One region of the Paenibacillus sp. cl141a genome, then DNA from elsewhere that is predicted to be linked to it. Evidence: riboswitches for the same ligand, from Rfam matches in the RefSeq annotation. Region 1 holds a riboswitch; each other region holds the start of a gene.
The links. A riboswitch is a leader RNA that binds a small molecule or an ion and turns the genes downstream of it on or off. The one in region 1 is predicted to bind cyclic di-AMP.
Positions count from the first base shown of each region.

Region 2: another riboswitch for cyclic di-AMP. It lies ahead of BMX45_RS29830 (3D domain-containing protein); the one in region 1 lies ahead of BMX45_RS13975 (hypothetical protein).
Region 3: another riboswitch for cyclic di-AMP. It lies ahead of ehuB (ectoine/hydroxyectoine ABC transporter substrate-binding protein EhuB); the one in region 1 lies ahead of BMX45_RS13975 (hypothetical protein).
Region 4: another riboswitch for cyclic di-AMP. It lies ahead of BMX45_RS02820 (C40 family peptidase); the one in region 1 lies ahead of BMX45_RS13975 (hypothetical protein).

Region 1 covers NZ_FNZO01000004.1:276,532-280,625, forward strand. Annotated here, with positions in the region: gene BMX45_RS32240 (potassium-transporting ATPase subunit F) at 1-30, opposite strand, end outside; gene BMX45_RS13970 (hypothetical protein) at 183-593, opposite strand; cyclic di-AMP (ydaO/yuaA leader) riboswitch at 724-892, opposite strand; cyclic di-AMP (ydaO/yuaA leader) riboswitch at 1,439-1,611, shown strand; gene BMX45_RS13975 (hypothetical protein) at 1,743-2,207, shown strand; gene BMX45_RS13980 (proline dehydrogenase family protein) at 2,357-3,277, opposite strand; gene pruA (L-glutamate gamma-semialdehyde dehydrogenase) at 3,475-4,094, shown strand, end outside.
Region 2 covers NZ_FNZO01000019.1:11,503-15,596, forward strand. Annotated here, with positions in the region: gene BMX45_RS29820 (HD domain-containing protein) at 1-660, shown strand, start outside; gene BMX45_RS29825 (TatD family hydrolase) at 756-1,523, shown strand; cyclic di-AMP (ydaO/yuaA leader) riboswitch at 1,729-1,943, shown strand; gene BMX45_RS29830 (3D domain-containing protein) at 2,213-3,400, shown strand; gene rnmV (ribonuclease M5) at 3,586-4,094, shown strand, end outside.
Region 3 covers NZ_FNZO01000013.1:169,150-173,243, forward strand. Annotated here, with positions in the region: gene ehuD (ectoine/hydroxyectoine ABC transporter permease subunit EhuD) at 1-482, opposite strand, end outside; gene ehuC (ectoine/hydroxyectoine ABC transporter permease subunit EhuC) at 486-1,139, opposite strand; gene ehuB (ectoine/hydroxyectoine ABC transporter substrate-binding protein EhuB) at 1,141-1,962, opposite strand; cyclic di-AMP (ydaO/yuaA leader) riboswitch at 2,351-2,497, opposite strand; gene BMX45_RS26945 (SDR family NAD(P)-dependent oxidoreductase) at 2,866-3,609, opposite strand; gene BMX45_RS26950 (flavin reductase family protein) at 3,792-4,094, opposite strand, start outside.
Region 4 covers NZ_FNZO01000001.1:590,534-594,627, reverse strand. Annotated here, with positions in the region: gene BMX45_RS02825 (stalk domain-containing protein) at 1-798, shown strand, start outside; gene BMX45_RS02820 (C40 family peptidase) at 919-1,395, opposite strand; cyclic di-AMP (ydaO/yuaA leader) riboswitch at 1,399-1,532, opposite strand; gene BMX45_RS02815 (hypothetical protein) at 1,795-2,322, shown strand; gene BMX45_RS02810 (ROK family protein) at 2,630-3,583, opposite strand; gene BMX45_RS02805 (copper homeostasis protein CutC) at 3,619-4,094, opposite strand, start outside.

The DNA.
Region 1 (4,094 bases):
AATAGAAATCGTGAATATCAACATGATCATCACGGCTGATCAGCCTCCGGTTCCGAAACCACGCGCCCGCACCAGGACATAAACAGCATGAGCAGTCCGTAGGTTCCTCCCAAAATGAGCACCATATATAAATCCTGCATGAATGTAACCTCCCCTAACTCTTGTGGCGTCAGTCCACACGCTTAGCTCATTACGGATGCCATCAGAAAGGACACCTGATGATGATTCGTATGAAGCACCACATCGGCACCCAGCCCTTTGTATATCAAGCGCGGATTGCCGGAATGGGTGATCACGTAAATCGACTCCGAGGTCCATGTCCGGCAGATCCGTAAATAGCGGCAGCACAGATTCAAGCTGCTTTCGAACAGAAACACCTTGCTGACGGGAAACTCGGGAATGATCCAGGTCTGCTCGTCTCTTGTATCAATCAAAATGATGGGTTTGCAGCCCAGTTCTCGCAGCCTCTGCTGCTCAGCCCGGTTGTTGGCTATGGCCGCAAACGGAACACGTTTGTGAATCAGCTGGCGGACGAATTCCTCCCCGGCCTTGTTCGGCGCGGATACCAGGATGAATTCCTGTGGTTTCTCCATCTTCGTTTCTCCTCCTAAGGTCAGAAAGAGAAGGCAACAACAAAGAAGCCTGCGGAAAGAGAAGAACTCTTCCCGCAGGCTTCTTAACAGGACACGGTGAAATACACCGTAGCCCAAGTCCACGACAATCGTTGCCTCTCTCGATACGCTTACGAGGTTAGCTGACGGATTCGGGCGTGAGAGTCGCCCTACCCATAGACCGTTATCTTGTCTATAGGATTCACCCCAGAGAGATCAGATTTATCTCCCGACTGGTTCCCCCGTTCCTTTTCCATTCAAGGACTCAGCGAAAATTAAAAACGAGTAGCATGTTATTCTATTAGCCATTGACTTGTCATCCAGACTGGGCATAACAGCACAGCAACAGGAGGTTCACGCGGTGAGAGTCGCCTCTACCTTCAAATCTCAGCAAGGCCCATGGTGCCTTCTCCTAAGATTCGATCCATATAAAGAACCCGGCGTAGCTCTCACACTGCCTTTAGATCTTTGTGGAACGACTGTCCGTATGCCTTGGTCGTTGATGACCGTCAATTCATAGTTCGTATCATACGTCCGGCCCTGCAGGATGTAAATGTGAGCAAAAACACATCTGGCGTTATGTCGAACAGGAACCAAGCAGTATTTCGTCTTTATCTTCCGAATACTGCTCTATACTATGTATTTCTCTTGTTTTCTCTTATTTATCGCAATCCAACGAGATACCGAGTTTTTGCCACGATAATAGATGACACGGCCGATTGTACGCGTTTTCTTTTACCGTTTTCATCACATTTCGGAATCTATTGGTCCCATACGGTCATTTACTTTTCGTTTCCTCCGGCGTATGATTCATCCATCTATTCGAAACACGTTATACGCCGAGCTCCCGACAGACCGGGAGACGGGGGAACCAAAGTCACCAGTCTTCGATTGGTGACTGGGGTGAATCCGCTGCGCCTAGGATCGAAGGGCCCAGTGGTAGGGTGCTCTCAGTCCGAATCCGTCAGCTAACCTCGTAGGCGCGTTGTTGAGAGAGAATACCATCCAAGCTTTGGCATAGCGGCCGCCGGTATTGGGCCTCTAACCATAAATAGGCCTGGAGAGCATCTCTGCTCACCAGGCCTATTTGCCGTGCATATAACATGCTTATAAAGGAGCGTAGATCATATCATGACGAAACTCATCGAGGCAGCGCTTACACCCGTCATCGAAACCGCAGTGCCTGCATTAGGTGAAGAGACTATCGGCCATATGGAGATATTTCGTTTCGATCGGGGCTCGGCCGAATGCTTTATCCCCTGGAGCGATCAAGGCTGGAACTGCGGCTTGTTCAAAGTCAGCTGCAAAGACGCGGCAGGATATGTCGAATATGCCCTGCCAAGCACGAGAGAATTTTCGGACCTGGTCCGCTGGGCATCCGTCTTCTCAAGGCTGAGAGGCATGTCCGTGACTGAGGCCATTCGCTATGCCCGAAAGCAGCAGCAGTGGGGACCCGCACGGATGCAACTTGCTGTATCCGCCCTCGCCGATCTGGAGATCAACCTGCATCGGCACATCACCCGAGAGCGGTTAGGCGGACTGCCACTGGAGCGCTCTTTCCTTATGAATTGCTCGGAGGCGTATTATCATTTCTAGGGGCAACAGCTACAGAGAGCTACTATCCCCGTTTCCTTTGGATTGGGCACTTCTAAGCAGCCTGATGTTTTTTGAAACCATGAAGAACCCCGTCAAAAAGCCGCTTATTTTATCAGGCATTTTGACGGGGTTCTGCAATCGGATCCCGCTCACTTGAACATATTTTTGAGCACCATCATCAGGTTGGCCGGCTTCTCTGCCAGCCTCCGGGTGAAATACGGGTACCACATCGTTCCATAGGGCATATAACACCGGATACGGTAGCCGTCCTGCGCAAGCGCTGCTTGATCGTTCATCCGCAGTCCATACAGCATCTGAAATTCATAGTCCTGTTTGTCTATGCAACTCTGTTCGGCAAATACCTTCACCCAGTCGATGATGTTGTCATCATGCGAGGCAATCGCGACGTAGGAACCTTGGTCGAAATGCATTTTAATCAATTTCTTGTAGTTGTCAATGACCTCCCGCTTCTGCTGAAAGGCGATGGTCCCCGGTTCTTTGTACGCCCCCTTCACCAGCCGCAGATTAACGCCGGCCCTGAGCAGGTTCTTCACGTCCTCCTCCGTACGGAACAAGTAGGCCTGCATCACGGTCCCCACATTCGTCAGCCCCTCCTTATGGAGGCGGAGTGTCATATCGATGGTCGCCTGGGTATACGGCGAATCCTCCATGTCCAGGCGAACGAAGTTCCGGTACTCTTTTGCCTTTCTTACCACTGACCTGATGTTTTCGTAAGCCTTCTCGGGGTCCAGGGCCATGCCCATCTGTGTCGGTTTCAAGGATACGTTCGATTGCACTTCGCGCTTCGCAATCCCTTCCACCAGCTTCAAATATTCCTCTCGGTACCCGGCCGCTTCGTCCAGCGTCGTAATGCCCTCCCCCAAATGATCCAACGTAACGAGAATGCCCTTCGCGTTCAGCCTCTCGATTTCGTCCAGCGCCTCATCCAAGGTATCGCCGGCAATGAATCGGCCAGCCAATTTCCGGCCGTACTTGATCGACAGCCATTTCACGAGTTTATTGCCGGACACCGTCAGGATCACTTTACGGTACAGCTCGGTTCCGTCCATGCGCGCGCCCCCTTTGCAAGGTAAACCAAAATGCACTCTATCTAACTCATATGCAAAAATCATGACGGCATGCAGGAAGACATACATATTTAAATAGAGGTTTTCACCAGGAGATCCTATCATGCCACCATGACGATCCGCAGCTGGACCATTTGCCTGAAGCTTCGATTCATATCATGTTAAGGAGGGGCCTCCCCATGCGAGCACCTTTTCGGAACGAACCATTTATGGACTTCAACAACGAGTGGAACAACAAGTTATACGATGCGGCGTTATCCGGGGTCGAAGCCGAGCTTGGCCAATCGTACCCCTTGATTATCGGCGGTGCCAAAATCCATACGGAACGTACCGCAAAGTCGGTCAATCCGTCGCGCAAACGCCAAGTCATCGGCGTCGTGTCCCAAGCGGATACCGAGCTTGCCGAGCAAGCCATTCAGACGGCGGCGCGTACTTTTGAGACGTGGAAGCACACCGAGGCGAACGAGCGGGCACGCTACCTGTTCAAGGCCGCGGCAATCATGCGGCGGCGCAAGCTCGAGTTCTCCGCGCTGATGACCCTCGAAGCCGGCAAGACGCGTGCCGAAGCGGACGCGGATACGGCCGAAGCGATTGATTTCATGGAGTTCTATGCCCGCGAAATGCAGCGCCTGAGCGCGCCCCAGCCGCTGACGGTCCACGAGGAGGAAGAGAATCATCTCGATTACATCCCGCTTGGCGTCGGCATCGTCATTCCGCCTTGGAACTTCCCGCTCGCGATTATGGCCGGTATGACCACGGCGGCCATCGTCTCCGGCAACACCGTTGTGCTGAAACCGGC
Region 2 (4,094 bases), on a different contig from region 1:
TCGGGCATGCACGCGGTGGAGGATTATCTCATGTCGCGGTATCAAATGTACTGGCAGGTGTATTTTCATCCCGTCACCCGAAGCTCCGAAATCATCCTGCGCCAAATCTTTCGCCGGGCCAAGGAGCTGCATGACCGTGGATATGCTTTCCGGTTCATGATCGAACCGCTTCCTGCGCTGTTTTTGGGGAATATCGGCGTGCATCAATATCTGCGCCTTGATGAAGCCCTGATTCAAACGGCCTTTCTGCAATGGACGGAAGAGGAAGACCCGCTTCTTAGCGAATTATGCGGCCGTTTCATGCACCGGAAGCTCTACAAATACGTAGAAATCGACAACATCGATCTGGAAACCATCGACGGGATCCGCCAAGCGTTCCGCGCCGTGGGGCTGCATCCGGAATATGACCTGGAGATTGATTTTCCAACGGATCTTCCTTATGATAAGGTTCATTCCGATATGCCGCTTAACGAGAAACAGATTCTCCTTCTGGACCGGCATGACGAGCTGAGGGAAATCTCGGAGGTATCCGATATCGTACGCTCGATCAGCGGCATTCATAAAGGGCGGTATCATCTTTATTATCCGGAGGAGAAGGTGGGCCCGCTCCTGGGTCAAATGCCGGAAAGGATCGCCGACGTTTTCAAACAACAGCATTAAATCAGGCAAAACAGGACAACACCGTTATTACTCTTGCATTCAACCAACTAATGGAAAATAGGCGACATAGAAACGACAGGAAGGAGAGTGTGGATATTATGCTGTTCGACACGCACACTCATATGGACGCTCCCCAATTCGACGAAGACCGGGAAGCTGCAATTCAGCGGGCGCTTGAAGCCGGCGTTACGCGGATGATCAATATCGGATTTAACCGGGAGACGATCCCGACCACGATGAAGCTGGCGGAGACTTATGATTTTATATATGCAGCGATAGGCTGGCATCCTGTAGATGCGATCACCATGGAGGATCAGGACCTGGATTGGATCGCCTCTTTATGCAGTCACGAGAAAGTGGTGGCAATCGGGGAGATCGGCTTGGACTATCATTGGGATACGTCCCCCAAGGAAGTGCAGCACCGTGTGCTTCGTCGCCAGATCGGGCTTGCCCGGGAATTGAACATGCCCATTGTCATTCATAACCGGGATGCGCATGAAGATATCGTTAACATTTTGCGTGAAGAAAAAGCCTCCGAGGTCGGCGGTGTCATGCATTCCTTCTCCGGAAGCTGGGAAACGGCCAAAATGTGCCTGGATATGGGATTCCATATCTCGTTTGGGGGGCCGATTACGTTCAAGAATGCGAAGCAGCCCAAAGAGGTTTTGGCAAAGGTTCCGCTTGATCGATTATTGATCGAAACGGACGCGCCTTACCTGACACCTCATCCCTTCCGCGGGAAACGAAATGAGACCGCATATGTAAAATTGGTGGCGGAGGCGGCAGCCGAAATTAGAGGGTTGTCCTATGAGGAATTGGCCCAAATTACCACCAAAAATGCGCTGGAACGATTTGGCATTTAACGAAAACGAGAGCAAAAGTGATGAAAAAGGGAGCTTTTTCGATTAATTAAAGTTTTTTAATCAGAAAAGGCGTTGATATTACAATATTTTAACCTTTTACATGAGAAAATGTGGTTGAATGTCGCTTTACAACCTGCATACAAACAGGATATCATCTTTTCAGTGATAAGAAGCTGCGATGTGCAGGTCGCAGCCGAATATTTCATGAACCGTCTCGCTTAATCTCCGAAATTCTGGAGAACGGGGGAACCGATACTGCGGTGCATACTGGTCTGGATGCACGAAGCTGTATTTGATTTCTTTTTCGGGTCTTTGGGGTGAATTTGAAGGATCTCGCCATGAGCGGGCATCCGGATATAGGGCGTCTCTCTTACGTCCGAACCCGACAGCTAACTCCGTAAGCGAAATAAGAGGGGAAATCTCGTGCATACCATTTCCATGATTTCATTCATCAGGAAGCCACGTTAGAGCCTCTAGTACTCTTTCAATGGCTTCTTTTATTTTTGAATAATGGAGAAGGGTTCATCATACTCTTGGTAAACAGGAGGTGATGGCAGATGGACGGAAGACGGGAATTGACGCAGGGTGTAGATAGATAGCAGGGCGCCCTGTGAGAAAAATTGCTATAGTCACGTCAAATGCATTCATGCGTTTACCTAGACGGCGGGACTATGAAGGAGGATGGAATAGTGGGCATTTTTCAACCTGAAGAAACCCATGAATCACAATCATCCAGCATGTCTTACGCATTGAGATGGAAGCATGACAATTTGCGTCAACTGATGTTGCTCGGCGCCATGGGTGCCGTTACGGTATCACTTCTCATATCGTTGGTTGTACATGACCAGGCAGGCAAGGAAGTTCAGCTTGTCGTCGACGGCCGGGTCACTACGGTGGAAACACGTGGATCGTTGCTGCAGGAATTGCTGGATGAGCAAGCGATCACGTTGAGTCCCCAAGATCAAATTTCGATGCCCCTGAACGGCGCGATCCGGGACGGAGACCGAATTATTATTGACAGAGCTATTCCAGTCAACGTTACGGTAGGCAGCAAAACCAAAACCATATTTACATCCCAGGATACAGTTGATCATGTACTCAAAGAGGCTGGTGTTACGATCCAGGGTGAAGATATAGTACAACCGTCGCAAGACACGAAGCTGACCAGCAATATGAATATCCATGTCGTTCGCGTCACGAAGCAAAAAGTTAAGGAAACGGAAGACCGCGAATTCCGCGTGATCAAGACGGCCGATCCATCGCTTGAAAAGGGTGATAACCGCGTTATTCAGCGAGGCGAGCCTGGTCTTATGGTGAACCATTACGAGAAGGTCTACCACAATGGCAAGCTGGTTTCCAAGACGAAGGTCTCCCAAGAAATTGAACGCAAAACGAAGGATAAAATCATTGCCGTAGGCACGAAAAAAGTGGAGAAGCCTGTTATCGTCCAGGCGGCAGCCACCGATGTAAAAGCTACACCGGCTAAATTGTCCGGCACGAAAAAAGTAACGACCGCTAAGGCTGTGGAGAACAACGTGGTTTCCCGCGCAGGCGTTGATTTTAAATACAAGAAGGTATTGAACAACGTGTCGATGACGGCGTATTCGGCCGAGCAGCAAGGAATCGGTACGCGTACCGCATCCGGCACTCGCGTTACGGAAGGTCGCACCATCGCCGTTGATCCTAACATCATCCCGATCGGGTGGTGGGTCTACATCGAGGGCATCGGCTTCCGCCGTGCTGAAGATACGGGCGGCGCCATCAAAGGCAACAAAATCGATGTCTATTACGATTCGTTGAAATCGGCCATGAATTTCGGCCGGAAGAGCGGCCGCACCGTTTACGTGATCGGTCCGGTTAAACCTGAATTGAACTAGACGCATGAATTCCAATTTACTTTGCCATTCTAATGCTATACTATTTAGCTTATAATATATGATGATCAAGAAGAGGAATATTTCCTCTTCTTTTGTTTTGTTAAGACCGGAGTAATCAAGGCTAAACGGGTTGAACCTTAACGTTGTACAAGCCTGCTCTGCTTGGGAAGGAAGAGAATGAACGCATGATTAAAGAAGTGATTGTCGTTGAAGGCAGGGACGATACCGTTGCCATTAAACGGGCCGTAGAGGCCGATACGATCGAAACCGGCGGTTCAGCGATCAACAAACAAATCCTGAAGCGCATAGCGCTTGCCCAGGAGCGCAGAGGCATTATCATATTGACGGACCCTGACCATGCGGGTGAACGAATCCGCAAAATCGTGGATCAGGGCGTACCCGGCTGCAAGCACGCCTTCATTCCGGAAGCGGATGCTACCCGGAAAGGGGATATCGGCGTGGAGAATGCCTCGCCAGAGGCGATACGGCGCGCGCTGGAGCGGGTTCACACGTCTTTTGAGGGTGGAGAGAGCCTGATCAGTTTGGAGGATCTGCTGGAGGCGGGATTATCGGCTCACCCTGAGGCCGCGGCAAGACGGAAGGCGATGGGCAATCTGCTGGGCATCGGATACTGCAACAGCAAGCAGTTCCACAAACGATTGGCCATGTTTCAAATATCGCGGGAAGAATTTCT
Region 3 (4,094 bases), on a different contig from region 1:
GGCGTTTCCTTAAACATGACAATCAAATAATTGCCCAGCACCGGAATGATCGGCGGCACCGCTTGCGGCAGTATAATGCTCCGCCAGGTCTGGGATTTCGTGTAGTTCAGTGCGGTTGCGGCTTCCCACTGTCCTTTCGGCACCCCTTCAATGCCGGAACGGTATACCTCCGACAGATACGTGCTGTAATGCAGCCCCAGGCCGATGACTCCCGCATAGAAGGCCGGAATCGAAATGCCCGTCAGCAGCGGCAAGCTGTAATACAGAAAGAACACCTGTACCAGCAAGGGGGTATTGCGAATAAATTCTATGATTCCTTTGGTGATGAGCGACAAGGGCTTAAATGTACTCCGCGCGGCAAAGGCAAGCAGCAGTCCGATAATCAATGCCACCACAAAAGCACAGAGCGTGACCCATACCGTCATTTTTAATGCACTCAGAAGCTGCGGCAGTATTTCAAACACATATTTCCAATCCCACATCCGCTACAGCCTCCCCGCGGTCAGTTTGCGCTCCAGCAGTCGAACCGCCATCGAGACGAGCGTGGCGATGACAAAATACATGAGGAGCAGAAGCACCAGAATCTCAGTCGTCCAGGAGATGTAATTGTTGCGGAGCACCATCGCCTGATACGTTAAATCCGCCATCGTGATGAAATAAACGAGCGAGGTGGATTTGATGAGTTCCACAAGCTGATTCCCGAACGGGGGAAGCATTCGCAGGGACGCTTGGGGCAGTATAACGTTCCACAGCCTCTGCCAAGGCTTCATGTTAAGCGCCACGGCAGCTTCCCACTGTCCTTTCGGAACGGCCAGCACCGCGCTGCGAACAATCTCGGAGCCGTACGCGCCGAAGTTAAGTCCGATCGCGAGAATCGCCGCCAGCATTTTCGGAAGCTCGATGCCGATGAACGGAAGGGCAAAATACAACCAGAAGAGCTGCACCAGCAAGGAGGTTCCCCGAAAGATTTCGACGTACACGGCCGTCGCCGTGCGGACGATCCACAGCTTCGACAGCCGGCACAATCCGGCTGCAAAGGACATCGCGATGGCCAGGATGGCTGAAAAGAACGCGACGATCATCGTGATCTCTGCTCCTTTGAGCAGCGTTGGAAGAAAATCGATCCAAGAATTCGGCATGCTATTCCCCGCAGAGCGCAGCGGCTGTCATCTCACCCGGGAGCTCTTCTTCCGTAAACCCGAACGCTTGCAAAATTTCCAGCAGCTCGCCCGACTCCTTCATCTTTTCAAGCTCTGCATTATAAGCCTCCTGGAACTCGGTATCCGCTTGGCGGAAAGCCGTAGCCCCGTAACCGCGAACGCTTTCGCCGTCGATGACCGGCTGCTCGAAATCATCCACGCGTTCGATGCTGTCGTCGCTGGCTGAATCCAGCATCGCCTGCAGGGACGGCCCCGTCATGGTAATCGCCTGCACCCGATCGGCCTGGAGGGCGCTGATCGCCGAAGCCTGGTCAGGGACCTGTACGATCCGGTCCGCAGGAATGCCCGACTTCTCCATGTAGCCGATTTCGACCGCGCCGGTCATGACGGCCACCTTGGCCTGCTCATTCTTGGCAATGTCCTCATAGCTTCCGAGTTCCATCGGATTCCCTTGCTTTACCGCAAGGGCTTCCCCGATGCTGTACTCCGGATTCGCGAACAGGACGGCAGAGCATCGGTCCGGATTTATGAACATGCCTGCCGTGATCAGATCAAACCGATCGGCCTGCAATCCGGCGACCAGCGAACCGAATTCCGTTAGCTCCCCTCTCATCTCCTTGATGCCAAGACGCTCCAGAATAACGCGGGCAATCTCAACCGCCTCGCCCGTGAGCTCCCCATTGGCTTCTTTGTAGGCATACGGCTTCTCGTTCGCAAACCCTACGGTGATATATCCCTGCTCGATGGCTCGATCCAGCGTACTTCCTTTGTCGCCGCAAGCCGCGAGCAATACCACCATCATCACGGACAACACCAGCACAACCACTTTCTTCAAAACCTTCCACAACCTTTCGTAATAGCTTTTCAATTTCTTAAAAAAAACGGCATGACGAATTTATCCGTGTTAGCACATGTGTTAACTTGGATATTTAGACATTCAGATACCTGTGCATGGGACGAGGCTTCAGGGAAGATGATTCATCGGCTTCCTTGCACGCTTTGCCCCCATGCCGTCTGATCGATTCAATTCGTTCCACATTTGCAGACGTTGCCCCTCCTCTGTAATTGAATGCAAAAAGACCACCAAACAGGGGATCTAGACATAGCTCCGCCAGCAGGGGGTCAAAAAATAGAGAAAAGGCCCCTATAGAGAATAAAGGGCCTTTTGTATGAACATCCATTATGTATGCAAGACCCATCCACTGCTGACGAGGTTAGCTGACGGACTCGGGTAAGATGGTACCCTACACTCGTGAATTCCAAGTGACTCGCCCCTGGTGAAACTGGTTCCCCCGCTTTCCGGAATATGTATGCCGGAAACTAAGCGTGTGTTCATGATAAAGGGAAGCACAGGAAAAGTCAAACCCCTTTAACCGCTTTTTCTGGAAATTCAGAAGTAAAAATACCGTTTTTTCAACGAGGATATCGAGCCTTTTGAACACCTTGTTTAAGGCTGTCCATACACCGGATTGGTCATGGAATCCATGCTCCATTTTCCGCTATATAGCAGGCATTTGACGGGTCATGCGGAAATCGTTCATGCCATATATGTTTTATGTCATGAAAGAGCCCCGGATTAGGCAGTCTGCCCGTATGAAATACGGGACCGAAAAAAAATTTTGAAACACTCCATAAATAAGTCTGATAACAACGCCTGGAATGACTTGAAAAAAAGCCTCGATGCTTAGCATCAGGGCTTTTCTCATCATACTGCGGTATAGCCGCCATCCACCAGCAGGCTCGTGCCCGTAATGAAGGAGGCATCTTCACTGGCAAGGAACAACACCGCTTTGGCCACTTCTTCCGGCTGTCCCAAACGGCCCATCGGATGAAGGCCGACCAGGTGCTGCGTGATCGCTTCCGTTCTTCCCTTGATCAGCGGCGTATCGATATATCCCGGACACACGGCATTGATTCGGATTCCTTTGGAGGCATAGTCTGCGCTGAGCGACTGGGTTAACAGCTTGACGCCTCCCTTAGCCGAAGCATAGGCGGTTACCCCTGCTTTTCCGACATGGCTATGGATCGAGCCGCAGTTTACGATTGCCCCTCCGGTTCCTTGGGACAGCATTTGCTGAATAACATACTTATCGCACAGGAAGACCCCTGTCAGATTAATATCAATCGTTCTCTGCCAGTTATCCATCGTTAACTGATCGGCAGGAGCATCATGGGCAATGCCTGCATTGGCGAACAATACATCGACACGGCCAAAATGCTGCACCGTCTGATCCACCATTTTTGCGACTTCCTGCTCTTGGGTTACATCCGTTTTGACGAACAGCGCTTCGAAGCCGACTCCTCTCAATTCGTCGGAAACCGCTTGGCCCTGGTCGGAATAATCCGCGATAACGACCTTGGCTCCCTCTTTTGCAAAAAGTCTGACTGCCGCTTCGCCAATCCCGCTGGCGCCCCCCGTCACAATGACAACCTTGGAATCAAATTTCATGCGTTGATCACTCCTATGTTGTAAATTCATCAACCGGCTATCCATTCATGTAGAATGGGCAAATACCGACCATGATATTCCAATCCCCCGTTTCCTACTGAATGACCAGCAACCTATCGACGAAAAAGAATGTTCGCTAAAAATAGTCGCTAAGCAATAACCCTATTCAAGCTCAAGCCCTATCAGACCGGCCGCTCCATCGTAAACATCTCTCCCAGGGTCGAATAGATATTTCCTGCCATGCGGCTCACAGGTTTCAACTTCGATGCGTCGATCCGGCCATGCTCGTAGAGCTCCTCGGACACGTGAAATCGGACGACGCGGGCAATCAATAGATCAGCGGCAGGCAGCTGATCCGCGCCATCCAACGTGACGACCTGCTCCAGCACGCATTCCATGCGGATCTTGGATTCCAGAACGCCGGGAACCTTAACAACGTCACTAACGACCGGGGTTAAACGGGTTCGGTCAAGCTCACTTTCGTC
Region 4 (4,094 bases), on a different contig from region 1:
GCCTTTTACGCTTTGCAATCTTTCCAAGAGCGGGATCTCGTAGCATCCATGAATTCAGTCGCCTTCGGCTGGAGCCGCATTGATCGGGAAGGTCAGTTTACGCTTCAAGGCGACGAGTATCGTCTGCCTGCGCCGGCCGGCGACGTGACTCCGCAATCGATTGTTGCGGATGCAGCGGATCGGGAGATTAAACCGTACCTGATGGTATACGCTTTGGACGGAAACGGCGAATTAACCAAAGTCCTCAGCGACAGCAGCCTACGCCAAAAGTCCATTGAGGGCATCACAACCGCGGTGGCGGATAACGGATTCGGCGGCGTGGTGCTTGATTTCGAAGGGCTCGGTTTTAAACTGGATGCCGTGAAGCAGCAGAAGCTGCTTAATGATTACGTCAAGCAATTGAAAGCGGCATTGCCGAGCGACATGGCTCTGTCCTTAGCGGTTCCGCCATTGAACAGCGCCTATAAAGGCTATGATTACAAGACGCTGGCCTCCCTTGCCGACGATCTCATCGTCATGGCGTATCAGTACAATCCGGTTGGCACTAAAGCCCAGGTTCCTGAACCCAACAGTCTGGTGGACCAAGCCATTCAGCAGGCACTTCAGGCAGGCGTTCCTAAGCAGAAGCTCCTGCTCGGCATCAGCTTAAGCAGCGAAACCGCCACATCCGTCGACGATAAGCTCGGCTTGGCCAAGCGCTATGGTCTGAAAGGTGCCGCCTTCTGGCGTCTGGGCTTGTTCCGTTCCTATAATAATGGCATGGAAGCCGCCGTGAATGCCTCTGTCGTAAAGGAATAATCTAATGAATCCTTTCGCAGCATCCCCAATTATAATCTTCAAAAAAAAAAGAAAGCCTGACAAGATCATCTCTTGTCAGGCTTTCCGGTTATGTATCGCACTCTAAACTGCGTATTCCAATTAGCTCGCGCTTCCTACCAGTTTAGCATAGTTCTCTTGACTCAATACACGGCGCGCCGTAACATAACGCGGTTCGTAATAGGAGTCGCTAAGCTTGCTGATTCTTACGCCCTTGCTGCTGGAAGCATGCGCAAATTGTCCATCTCCAATGTAAACGCCCGCATGGGAAATGCCGCTTCCGCTTGTATTGAAGAATACCAAATCTCCGACTCTCAGATCCTCGCGATCCACATGAACCCCGGCATTAGCCTGACTCTGGGAAGTGCGTGGAAGATCCAAGTCGAAATTTCTAAACATATACAGAATAAATCCGGAGCAATCAAATCCGCTTGTCGTTGTTCCGCCCCATTTATAAGGCGTTCCTACCAATTGCTTCACTTGATGCTGAAAATTCGGTTGTTGATCAGCATAGGCTGATACGGCACCTGAAGAAAAAATAATTGCAGACCCAAGCAATGTGATGACAAATTTCTTCAAAATATGTTCTCTCCTTCGATGCCTACGGAGTTAGCTAAGGGTTCGGTTGAAGGTTCCCTATACTCTCTATGGTACAAGAATAATTCACCCAAGACGGTTCCCCCGTTTTCACAAACGAAATTCGGCAAAATTCATTAACATTTTGTAACCTTCTCTTAATATAGTATACAAGCAAGGATGCTGTCAATAATATCCTAGAAATCTATCACTATATGTTAATCAATGTCGTTTAGGCTGAAAATTTTCATGTATTTTCATAATGCCATCTCACATACTCATGACAATTATGTAACACTCCATCGAGCCTCCGGCGACGTTTTATGAACGGGCATGCAACTTTTTGGCAGTTCGGAACGTTTACATATTCAGACAAGAAATCAAAGAGGTGATCCTTCGCTTATGAGTCAAATCACGATGGCTGAAGCTTTGGCAGTCCGGGCAGCAATCAACCGTCTCATGAATCAATTGATGTCGGAACGCTTGAACAACAGCAGCACGATCATTGAAAAAGGGGAAACGGCGGAGTATCCTGCACGAAGCGTGGATGCCATTACGGAAGAGATCGAAGCCGCCGCAGCGGATTACAGAAAGCTGGATCTGCTGATGGCAATCTCCAACACGACGCAGACCATTAGTTGGAACGGCTCCGACATGACCATCATGGAGGCGATCGAGCTCGCCAAACAAATGCGCAGCGATATCGGACAACTTGCCCATCTCGGCTCCCGCAAGAAGCTGGAGCGCCAGAACGGCCGGGGAAGCGGAGATGGCGCCGTAACGCTGTTTAACGTGGCCTTATACGATCCGGAAGCTTATCAGGCGCAGGCGCGCAAGAAGGAACGCGAAGTGACCAGGCTCTCCTCACTGATCGAGCATGCCAACCATACGAGCATGATTACGTTCGACGCATCAAAATACATGGAATAGCGGAAGCCGCCGGCTCCAAGCCTGCAGGCCGCCTCGCGTGCGGGTTTGGAGCCGGCGGCTTCCGTCGGCGGGCGGGAAAGTGCGGGCAACCGCTTATTGTTTGTCGGATACAAACAAACCTAATAGGAAACCAAAAACTCGACTCCAGTGAAAACGGATGACGGCTTACGGTTTACGCCTATCACCTGTCACAAGTTACGGACTTCGCTTACGCAAATATGATCGCTCCGTTTCCCGCTCTCTTCATGAAATAATCAGAAAGCCGCCCTTGAAGGGCGGCTTTTGTTGCCTTTTCTTTACGAATGTACTATTGGAACAAGGCTGCGGCTCCCACCAGGCCAACATCGTCCCGCAGTCCCGCAGGAACGATCTCGTACGTTCCTAGATAGGACGGCATGACGAGCTTATCCGTCATTTCCCGCAGCTGCGGGAATAGGAGCTCCCCTGCTCTGCTCACACCCCCGCCAACCACGATGCGATCGGGGTTGAAGCTGTGAATGACGTTAACCATTCCAAGCGCCATGTAATAAACGGCACGATCGATGACCTCCACTGCGACGGGGTCATGAAGACGTTTAGCCTCGAATACATGCCTGGCGTTCACGCCTCCATCGGCTGCGGCCAGTTCAGAAATAACGCTGGTCTGGGTAAGCATCCGCTGGGATGCTGCCAGGCCGATGGCCGTTCCTGAAGCAAACACCTCCCAGCAGCCATGGCTGCCGCAATTGCACTGCGGACCGCTGGGATCAATGATATGATGCCCAAGCTCCCCTGCAAAGGAATTGCTGCCCAGAAACAGCTTGCCATCCAGCACGATGCCTGAACCGATGCCTGTGCTGAGCGTCACGTAAACCATGTTCGTCGACCCTCGGCCGGCACCTCTTACATATTCGCCCCATGCGGCTGCATTGGCATCATTCAGCACTTGTACTTCCGTATTCAGATCTCGTTCCATCCAGGCTTTGAGAGGGACGTTGGTCCATTCCGGCAAATTCGTGCCGTGAATGACAATGCCCTCCCGGCTGTTAACCGTTCCCGGCGAAGCCATGCCTACGCCTCGAAGCGGGTGGCCGCCCGACACGCTGCGAATCATGTTCGTAATTCTCGCGACCACTTCCTCGGCCGTACGCGCTCCGGCTGTCTCCATTTGCTCCCGGTTCAGCAGCTGTCCTTCGGAATCAAAGAGCGCTGCCGCGATCTTCGTACCCCCAAGGTCAACGCCAACCACAAATTCTTGCTGTTTATTCAATTCGGTTTGCAATTTTTGTTCACCTGTTTCCGATAGGTTTGCTACTTCTATTGATGTAAGCTGTCAGCCAATGATCGCAGCTCAACCGGATCAATGGGCTTCAGCCCTGATCGGCCATACCGGACAGCGGAGCAGAAATGAACCTCGCTCACGCCGGTCTGGTCGATGAAATCGCGTATGATTTCCCACTTCAGGCCGTTCCCGGCCAATATCTTAAGCCCGCTCCCTGCGGCTTGTTCCACAAGCTCGCGTATCCTCGGGATTGCTTGCGGTGCCGGCTGAGGTCCTCCCGAGGTCAAGACGCGGGTGACGGCCGGGTATTTCTGCAACGTACGCAGCCCTTCGAACTGATCTTCCAATTCATCAAAAGCCCGGTGGAATGTCACTTGCATATCGCCCGTCCATTCCAGCATTTGGGCCAAGGCGGCCTCGTCGATCTTTCCTTCCGGAGTCATCATGCCAAGGACCACGCCAGCCGCACCCGCTTTGCGGATCGCCTTAACCTCCGCAACCATGGTTGCTA